Regions from separate parts of the Butyrivibrio sp. AE2005 genome, predicted to be linked through region 2. Evidence: riboswitches for the same ligand, from Rfam matches in the RefSeq annotation. Region 2 holds a riboswitch; each other region holds the start of a gene.
The links. A riboswitch is a leader RNA that binds a small molecule or an ion and turns the genes downstream of it on or off. The one in region 2 is predicted to bind cyclic di-GMP.
Positions count from the first base shown of each region.

Region 1 (3,480 bases), on a different contig from region 2:
TCAAGTGCTGCCTGATTGCCGACTTTTTTCACATATGATTTCATAAGCGACCTGTAAGAGCCGTTTTTTATGCTTGAATAATCCGAAATAAGATTGCTCATATCGGACATGTAATTGTATGAGCCCGATAGACTGTTAAATATATTTGTGCTCATAACATTGCCCTCCTTGTACATGCGATACATCTGTAAACTCAAAACATCCATGTTTTGAAAACGACATTTTCTTAACAGTATTATGTAATATAAGTGCCGTGGATGCAATTTATTTATTATTAAAAGAGTATGAAATAATTATGGCAGGTTTTAAGAGGGCTAATTATTGCTATAAGAGGGCGCACATGGTAAGATGTTAATAGGAAGTTTATATAATTAATTTCCTAATAACGTAGCAGAAGAAACAGCAAAAGACAAAAGGGATATTTTTTTATTAATGACAAGAGAAGAGAGAACACAGCATGCACATGCCATAAGTGACAGGTATGTGCCAAGGATAAGTCCGGATGAAACAGAAACCATGAAGGAGATTAAAAAGCTCCCAATCCAGGATATTATTACGATTCATTCAAATGCGTGTTATGCAGTCGAAAAGGGATTATTTGTAGGTATAAGCAAGGATACCTTAAAGAAGAAGGATGCGCACGCAGTCAGATTTGTTAAGGCAATAGACGTACTTAAGAAGATCATAATAGAAAGGCTTAAGTCAGCGGAATGTCTTTGGACGGTTACAGACAGGATAACTCATTCGCCGTTTATCGATGACGGAAACAGGGTCTGGGTTTTTACGGAAAGAGAGTATGCCGATGAATGTGTCGGTTACTTTATGAAACAGTTCAGAACAACATTTGAAGTAACTGAAATACCTCACAGCGATCTGTTCAGATTCTTTGGTATCTCGGCTTATATGCGCGGAGTAGAGGTTTTTCAGGTAGATATCCTGGCATATTCTGCGATATCTATTAAGAGCGAAGAAATAATCCCGGCGCCGGATTTTAGCAAGACGCCTGCAATAAACCGTCCTGTGATGAATCCGGATTTTTTCCGCTCGGTGGCAAAGTTCCAGGAAGAACGCCTTTACAGTGCCGATTATGACGGGAAAAAAGAAATGCTTAAGAAGCTTGAAGAAGATATAGTCAAAACATTTCGAAGTGCTTCGTTTCTGGTGCCTGTCAAAGGGATGGACCAGATTGCCAAAAGAATTGATGCAAAGGGTTCGGTGAAAAAGGGGACAAAGATTTCCATTCCCTGCCTTTCCAAAGGAAGCGGAAAGAATGAAACTAACGCAACTCCGGTATTTACCGACTGGGATGAATTTAATAAGGTTTATTCCCAGGAAGAGTGGGGCGGCTGGATCTGGAAAGCATCGGATCTTATGGGCGCGCCTGAAGATATGATTGTTGTTAATTCGGGATCGCTTGGCTTTGAGATGTCCAAGGGCATGATCAGAAAAATGCTCGGACGAAAGAAACTTATGTAAATATTTTAGGTATATAAAACCTCCTGTCATTAGAAGTTGGCAGGAGGTATTATTATGAGCTTTTTTGATGTTTTGACATTCAATTTTGGGAATGCTTTGTATCCGGACTTTCATCTTCGGTATCATTCGTAAGAAGCGTGTTTTTCATATATGAATAGTTGATGAGCCTTTCGGCATACTGCTCCGCGATATTATATGCAAAAGATATCTTTCGGATATTTGAATCAATATCGTGCATTGTTATGTTGATCTTGGCTGCCATCATGCGTACGTAGCTTTTGTTGGCGGGATCAAGCTCCATTTTTTCGAACTTTGCCAGGAGTTCATTGATCTCTTTTCTGCAGCTCTCAAGTTCTTTTTTATGCGATGTAAGTTCATCATTGATGAATATTATTTTAGTTTCCATAGCATTTTCCAATCTTAGAGACGAAGTTTCTCTACATTTTTGTAAAATATATGTTAATAAAATGATTATAAATAATTTTTCCGAATGATGCAAGAGTTTGTGCCATAAAAGTGGATTATAAGGCTGAAATATTTGCAAATAAAGGAGAATGCCTGATATGGGGTGGCTGAGATTGATAATATTTTACAGTTATGTTAAAATTAACATATATAAAACAGGGCAAACATATAGCAATGTATGGGCGCAAAGTCGTAAATCTTTTATATTTATATAAAGAGATGGTTTGACTGCAAAATAGCGGGGTGATCTGCTGTTTGTGCGGTCTTTTTTGTTAGTTGGGGTTTTTGAAAGGGAGTTGGTTGTATGAAAAAAAGAATTTTGACATGTTTAATGGCAACAGTGCTGATGTTCGCACTTTCCGGATGTGATGAGCTACCTGAAATAGAGGGACTGCCCGAAATCGAGGGATTACCGGATATAGAGGAAGTATCCGATATAGGTGAATTTGTTGAGTCTTTTATCAATGATGAAAAGGATATTGACATAGAAGGATTATTTAGTGAAAGCAGCTCGGAAGAATCATCCGATGGAGCTTCGGGAGAAGAAGCGGCTACGGAAGCAACTTCCGAGGAACCTGAGCTTCCTGCCGGTTCTTTTGAATACAACGGAAAAGTTGCTTCAATAAATGATGATATTGAAACGATACTGAGTGTTATCAGTACGGAAGATAATCAGACGGGCGATAATTCCGGAAATATCTATTATATTGATACCGATAGAATGATTCTTTTCACTGAAGAGGTCGATGGGGTTAAAAAGCCTGCACAGCTTACGGTTCATGATGAGAACTTAAAGACTTCCAAAGGCATTTCCGTCGGAAGTACGGAAGAAGAATTAAGAGCCGCTTACGGAGAGCCTTCAAGTGAAGCTGATGAGGGAAGCCATATCATGAATTATGATTTCAAGGACTGCGGAATCACGTTTGCAGTGGATGATAAGATTGTTGCGATTACGTATTTTAAGCCATAAAAAAGTATATGATGCAAAAGAGAGAAAAAAAGAGAATATGAAAGAAAAAACGCGAATATAATAAATATGGTATTATATTCGCGTTTGCACATATAAAGCGAAGTCACTAATATATGTTCTTAGAGGTTAGCACTCAACTTAAAAGAGTGCTAACAATTAAAAAGATTATTCAAACCATCATATAAAGGAGGCATTTGTAATGAAATTACAACCACTTGCAGACAGAGTTGTATTAAAGCAGCTTGAAGCAGAAGAGACAACAAAATCAGGAATCGTACTTCCCGGAGCAGAGAAGGAGAAGCCTCAGCAGGCAGAAGTTATCGCTGTCGGACCCGGTGGAGTAGTTGACGGTAAAGAAGTTACTATGCAGGTTAAGAAGGGTGACAATGTTATCTATTCAAAATATGCCGGAACAGAAGTAAAGCTTGATGATGTAACATACATTATTGTTAAGCAGAACGATATACTTGCTATCATTAAATAATCAAACACATTCGGAGGATAAATAAATGGCAAAGACAATTAAGTACGGCGCAGACGCCCGCACAGCTATGGTGGAAGGCGTTAAT
Region 1 covers NZ_JMMD01000003.1:188,138-191,617, forward strand. Annotated here, with positions in the region: gene DL92_RS0104360 (hypothetical protein) at 1-155, opposite strand, end outside; gene DL92_RS0104365 (SseB family protein) at 433-1,476, shown strand; gene DL92_RS0104370 (hypothetical protein) at 1,556-1,882, opposite strand; cyclic di-GMP riboswitch class I at 2,091-2,177, shown strand; gene DL92_RS0104375 (hypothetical protein) at 2,246-2,911, shown strand; gene DL92_RS0104380 (co-chaperone GroES) at 3,111-3,395, shown strand; gene groL (chaperonin GroEL) at 3,421-3,480, shown strand, end outside.
Region 1: it holds a riboswitch for cyclic di-GMP, as region 2 does, so the genes downstream of both, DL92_RS0104375 (hypothetical protein) here and DL92_RS20480 (VanW family protein) in region 2, are expected to answer to the same signal.

Region 2 (3,480 bases):
AATATTGATGTCTTTTAAAACAGGCTCTTCCGAAGTCGTATTGTATGCAAAAATTACATGCTCAAAACTGATGCTTCCATCGGGAACTGCTGTGATCGCGTTTGGCTTATTTGTGATATCGGGTGTCTCTTCCAAAACTTCTGCGATACGCTTTCCGCTTGCCTGTGCCATAGTGAGCATAACAAAGATAATTGCAAGGAACATCATACTCATAAGGATATTCATGCAATAAGCCAAAAGTCCCATGAGTTCACCTGTTGTAAGGCTTCCCGCAACGATCATGTGCGCGCCGACCCAGCTTATCAGAAGGATGCACACATAAACGGTAGCCGTCATCATAGGTCCCATCTTAATAACGTTCATCTCAGCTCTTACAAACATGTTGTAAATGTTTCCGGCAGCTTTTTTGAACTTATCATTCTCATAGTCCTCACGAACATAAGCCTTTACCACTCTGATCGCGGAAACATTCTCCTGAACACTCTCATTGAGTTCATCATATTTTTCAAAAACTTCTTTGAAATAAACAGTCGCCTTACTCATGATAATAGCCATGAACGTGGCAAGAACACCTACAGCCACGAGATAGATCGTAGCAAGCTTGGGGTTGATCATAAATGACATGATCATCGCGCCAATAACGGTCGCCGGCGCTCTCATTGCCATTCTGAGAAGCATCATATATGCATTCTGAATATTGGTGACATCGGTTGTAAGCCTTGTTACAAGGCCCGATGTAGAGAATTTGTCTATATTGGAAAAAGAAAAAGTCTGAATATTATCGAACATAGCCTTTCTGAGGTTCTTTGCAAGACCTGTAGACGCCTTCGATCCGTAATACGCTCCTCCAAGTCCCGCAGCGAGTCCAAACAGAGCGATCAAAAGCATCATAATGCCCACTCTGAAAATATACGCCATGTTCTCTCCGTATATACCGTTGTCGACAATCTTTCCCATAAGCTTTGGGATGATCATCTCCGCCGCAACTTCACCGATCATACAAAGCGGCGTCAAAACGGATACGAGCTTATATTCTTTTAGTTCTTTACCTAACGTTTTTATCATAGTCTCTCTCCTGTTGTAATCTTCAATCAAGTATTATATAACTAAAAAAAATTGTGTTCAATTGATTTTATAGTTATTTAAGATTAAAAAAGCACCTTCTTTCATCACCGGATCTGGTTTAGAACCATCATCCAAGAAAGAGGTGCTTTCTATTTTTAATCGTAAATCAATTTTTTAAAGCTGAGGATCAGGAGTATTCGGTGTTCCTTCAGGCTGTGGTGCAAGAACAACCGGTGTTCCTTCAGTTTGAGGAGCAGGTGCGACAGGCATTCCTGCAGGCTGCGGTGCAAGGATATCAAGATGATATCCGGTTTCATCGTAAGCTGCCTGTATCATAACATCATGGTCAAATATATTCCTGAACCTGAAGTCTTTTCTGGTTTTGTATGCAATAGCTGCATCATCTCCCTGCTTATAGTAGTCAACAGGTTTTGAATGATTGTGTCTTTCAACAATCTTGCAACCGGCATTCATTGCTGCGTGGTAAAGAGCGCTGCTTATCTTACATACGCCTCCGCCGTAATCATATCCTCCGACAACATGTGCTATAACATATCCTTTTTCAGGTGGTGTTCCCCTTCCGATCGTGCTTGCGTATGAGAATGTCTCTCCCGGTTTTACAATATATCCGTTTATATATCCGCATGCGACTCTCGCATTTACGTTATTTGCATCCTCATTAGCGGGATACAGCATGATATCTTCATGACCGATGCTTGCCCAAGCTATATTTTCAGGTGCCGGAGCCGGAGCTTCAGCAACAGGTGCTTCGCTTACAACTTCCTCTGTAACTGCATTATCTTCAACAGGATTCACCACTTCTGCGCCGGCTTCAACTGTTTCAGTAATTCCTTCCTGATCTCCCGGAGCAAATGTTTCTTCCATATGTACAAAAACTTCTTCAGGTGATGATGAATTATTTCCATATCCGATGATTGTTGCGCACAGCACCGGCACTGCGATTGCCATAGTAATACTTTTCTTTCTCATTGCTTGCACGTAATTCCTTTTTTCTAGATTTTTCCAAATAAAAAATAGCGATACTTACGCATCGCTATCAGATCAATTGCAACTGGCTGTCCTTTCGGACCCTATAGCTTTGCGTCATTAGATTTCTCTAATTTTGCCAATAATTATCTATATATAGTTCTTTTTTTATTAAAACAGAGTAATTATACCGTAAGGTCCGATTAAAGTCCATAATGAAATTTATCATTCTGCAATTTCACTTCAGCTATATTTCACTCAACGCACTTTACATAAAAAGATTAATTATACCTGTCAAAATTAAAGCATATGAAAGCAACCGCAATAACATTGATAATATTCCCCTCGCCCCTCTTAGCAATCCAAGTGTAGCAGCTCCAAATAGAATCAAACCTATCCCACCAGCCAATCGACCAACAATATTTATATCAACAATTGATAATTGAGATATATATATTACAAACAAGCATGCTTCGATCGCAGCAACAAAAAAAAGTATCCTTTTAATAATTTCGAAAGAGTTACCTTCTTTTTCGCCGGATAAAAGCTCATATGAAACACATTCATATATCCCTTTTTTTATTCTTATACATGTAAATGCACAATCTTTTTCCTTTGCAGGCATATTTTGTGTAAATAAAATTCTGCCTCCTTCAAATTCGCAATAAGATTTTACATTCGGCATAAAAGCATAATTTCCCAGCATTAAATCCGTATATTTTATTATCTTGTATTCTGTGGCTTTTAGTTCAAAAATCTTTTCTTTATTATTCCTTATATTTTTTTCTGAGAAATATCGATATACAGATCCCGCAAACAATATAAAATATAAAAAAAAGAATGTTCCTGCAAGCTCTATATCCCACCTGCTCTCATCAAACATTGATGGATTAGAAGTAGTCATTATATATATACAAACAAACGCTCCCAGTAAAGAAGCTATTCCCAGTAAGGCAATCTGTACTTTGGCAATATTTTTATGGTAATTCTTTAACGGAATAACTCTAAGTATAAAAGCAAATGTAGCTATTAGAAGTTCCAATGCTATTATTGTTGCTATCGTTACTATATACATAACTTAACCCCCAAATACTTCTGATGTAAAACTTACCACTGCTTTTGGAGCATCACACAATGCATCAGAAGCAAGTTCTGCTATATCTTTTCCGATTGCCATCTCCATGAGAGAATTTGCCGCCCAAACCACACCTACGCTAACAGCTCCTACTGCCAAGACCGGTGCACCTGACCCGAGTATAAATCCTGCCAATGCAGTTCCACCAATTGATAAAACTACATCTACTCCTGTTTCAATTACTGACTCAGCCACTACTCTTCCATTTGTCATCTCAACACCTGATATGCGTGCCTGTTCCTGTTCTTCAAAATTATCAACCACATTAAATGCAAAATCCGCAATGGCTCCAG
Region 2 covers NZ_KK366042.1:46,686-50,165, reverse strand. Annotated here, with positions in the region: gene DL92_RS0115120 (ABC transporter ATP-binding protein) at 1-1,065, opposite strand, end outside; gene DL92_RS20480 (VanW family protein) at 1,240-2,055, opposite strand; cyclic di-GMP riboswitch class I at 2,130-2,203, opposite strand; gene DL92_RS0115110 (hypothetical protein) at 2,321-3,127, opposite strand; gene DL92_RS0115105 (hypothetical protein) at 3,131-3,480, opposite strand, start outside.

Region 3 (3,480 bases), on a different contig from region 2:
AGTGGTTGGAGCAGGTGCAGGCCTTGTTGGCGGTATGGTAGGATATGCTGTTACATCAGGAGCTTATGAAACTGTAGTTCAGAAGGCAGGAGATGCTATAGAAGCTCATGCAGATGAACTTGAACAGTTGCAAAATAAGGCAGAGTCAATTGCTCATAATACCATTAACATGGCGGCAGAATTTGGTGATGCTGCTGTTAGTGAAGTAAAGGCGGCTATAACTGATTTTAATATTAAAAATGCATTACCATTCAAAGTATGATAGCTGAAAGGATAAACTATATGAAAAATATAAAAAATTATAATGCAGATAAATATAGTGCTGGTAGTAGCGAGTATAAGCAAGCAGCAGATGGAGTTTTTAAGAAGATAAACGGCGATGAAACATTGTTTGTTACTTCTCTTATATTTGAACAGGAGCCGGAATTGGGAGAAGGAGAAAACGCTGAAGAAATATCTCAGTATCCTTTAGAAGATATACTTGATAAGTTTTATTGTTATATTACAGATTTTTATGATGATTTGAATGTAAAAAAATCAAATATATGTTATTTGGAATTTGCATCTGATGATATGGATGATATTGTTAAGTTAAGACAGATTATTGGTAAGCATGTATATAATAAAGAAGTGGATAATACAGTTGAATTGATTATCGAATAACAACAGACCAAAGAAACACTTTTCTGTTACAATAGTAAGAGCATTTACTGTGTTCTGATTGAGTATGGCTTATATAAAAAATGCAGAGGAGTGAAAACGTTTGAGTACATGTATTGTTTACTATTCTAAGCACCACGAGAATACCAAGAAAGTCCTTGATGCGATCAAGGCTGTGGATTCTGATGTGGTGCTTATTGATTCTGCACAGAAGCGAGAAGCAGATCTTCACGGATATGATAGGATTGGTTTTGCATCCGGGATTTATTACAGCAAATTCGCTGAGCAGATTTTGAACTTTGCCAAGATTAATCTTCCGCCGCAGAAAGATGTCTTTTACATAGCTACAGCAGGGAATCCTCTGAAAAGGTATTTTGACAGTATAGCAGAGATTACTAAGGATAAGCAGTGTAATGAGCTTGGTAGATTTCAGTGTAAAGGATTTGATACATTTGGCCCGTTTAAGCTCGTTGGTGGTATTCAGAAAGGGCATCCCACAGAGGATGAAATTGCAGACGCGGTGGAGTTCTATAAAGGTTTGTAAAAGAATGGTGTGAGTATGGCAGGTTTGGTTCTGGAAGGTTGTTTCATATCGCAATTCGCCACTTACTGTTATGGGTTTCAAAATATAACCGTACCTTCCGCTTGTAATCAAGCACAACAACTACACATTCAAAAACAAATGTGGAATAAGAAACATAGAGCCCGTCCGGAGTAGTATAAGGCCCCGGATGGGTAATGGTTCTATAACCTTTTATCGTATAATTTTCATACTGACCGTCTTCGTTCATAATGCGAAAACGAAGAGGAATAACTTCTCCGTTTGCCTTGTGCTGGCAGATGACGTCTACATTATCAATAACTCTACTCATAACAAATAACCTCAATGAAAAAGAACTGATGTTCGCATATATAATACACCTTTAGCAAAGATGTTTCAATCAAAATGAGCACGCTTTATTTTGCTAAATTGGTAAAATAAACTGCTTTATTTTGTAGGATTTGCCGTATCTTTTTAGGGGCGTCTCGGTTAAAATAAAAGTGTAAAAAATGTTCGAACAGAACAATACCAAGGGTAAAGCTGGAGCAATCCGGTGGCACAAAGCTATAGGGACTCACAAGAGTCAGCCAGTTGCGAGTATGAAGGGAGCTGGTGACAGCTTCTTTTTTTTCGAACCTTTAAAACTCTAATCGAAAGGAGAAGATTGTTTTTACGTTGTTTTAGTAAAATAGATTAGGGATGATCGCACAATAGTTCTTCATTTCTTTCGTGCATCTGACTATGTAGGTACAGTGCTTGCGTAGGGTGGACATACAGATTAAGGCCGGTAGTCAATTGGTTATTGTAAGAAATATTTTCCTTAATCTGTGGAAAGAGTATGGGGTAGAAGGTTATGAAAACTAAAATACCGGAAACAGGCGAACTGTGGGTGAATTGCCCAGTATGCGGAAATAAGATTATGCGAGCGGAATTCGCGTCATGTGTTGAAAAGTGTGATGTCTGCGGATCGGTGCTCAGGATTTGTGCGACCAAAAGGTTTGTTACTACTATTGTTAAAGATGAGAATGAAGCGCTGATCGAGATACTTCATAGGTATCATAAAGAGCTGTTAGGGCTTGCGATAGAAGCTTATTAGTAGCCTTATATTTACAATTTCATATAGATGAGATAATTGATGGACTAGTGCAGTGCCATTGAGCGAGGAACAGCATCATTTATCAAAAGTATTGCCAAGAGCTTAAAGAGTCGTGCGTGGCACGTAGCATCGAAGGAGCCTGCAAAACGGAAATATACCGAAAGGTTTTGACCTTAGGTCTATTGTGTTTTGCAGGCTCTATTTTTGTTTCTTGATATATCTGCTCTTGGCTAAGTATGTTTCCGTTTTGGGACTCCGGAACGGAGGGGAGATATGGGTAATGAGAGCAAAAGATTTGATGTGATGACACTTGGGGAGCGAATCAGATTTATCAGGAAGCAGAGAGGAATCAGTCAGGAAACGTTGGCTTCGCTTGTATTTACCAAGAAGCAGACAATTTCTTTATATGAACAGGATAGGCTTGAACTTAAGGTATCAATGCTTAAGAGGGTTGCCGTGGCTTTGGAGGTTCCGACATCAATATTTATCGATGAAGAAGAGTGTGGATGTATAAAGGATGTTTTCGAAGAGAAGGAGATGATGAACACTTTTAAGAATCTGGGACCTGAGCTTAAGAGAGTTGCTTTGGAGCAGTTGAGGGCGCTCGGAACTTTGAAAAGTCAATTCTGCGTTGACGCTGAGTCATAATCTTGGGACTCGTTGCATGCCATAGAAGCCCATAGAATGTAATTGTAGATAGAAATAACCGGTAACTATTTCTTGAATACAGCTGTTTCCTCTTTAGTTGGAGGATTTACAATGGCAAGTTTGGTAAAACAATATGCTGTGGCTGATGCTGCAGAAAGAGTGAGGTTGATCAGTAGCAATTTTGTAACTTTTCTTGGAATAATCGATAGCCATATCGATGGTCTTGTATATCTCATCGAGAGGGAGAAGGCTTCCAATCGAAGAGGAGGTATAGAGGATCTGGGAGTCCGAGTTCAGGATAACAAAATCAGTGATATTACAGGAAACACAGCTACCAATAATGTTCTGATACGTGACGCACTGATGGGGTGTGATTTTTCCAACGGAGTACTGACTGGGACAGATAGAGAAGAAGAGTTCAAGAAAGACGCATTTGTTATAAGACAGATGAGGCTGGATTACAAATTGTATAATGCTCAGCTTAACAGCTTGAAACCGAGAGAACGTGATATTTTTATGAGTCGCATAGAGTCAC
Region 3 covers NZ_JMMD01000004.1:16,159-19,638, forward strand. Annotated here, with positions in the region: gene DL92_RS0104635 (DNA/RNA non-specific endonuclease) at 1-262, shown strand, start outside; gene DL92_RS0104640 (hypothetical protein) at 283-663, shown strand; gene DL92_RS0104645 (flavodoxin family protein) at 764-1,204, shown strand; gene DL92_RS0104650 (hypothetical protein) at 1,248-1,532, opposite strand; cyclic di-GMP riboswitch class I at 1,725-1,800, shown strand; gene DL92_RS0104660 (hypothetical protein) at 2,055-2,297, shown strand; gene DL92_RS18230 (helix-turn-helix domain-containing protein) at 2,571-2,945, shown strand; gene DL92_RS0104670 (sigma-70 RNA polymerase sigma factor region 4 domain-containing protein) at 3,057-3,480, shown strand, end outside.
Region 3: it holds a riboswitch for cyclic di-GMP, as region 2 does, so the genes downstream of both, DL92_RS0104660 (hypothetical protein) here and DL92_RS20480 (VanW family protein) in region 2, are expected to answer to the same signal.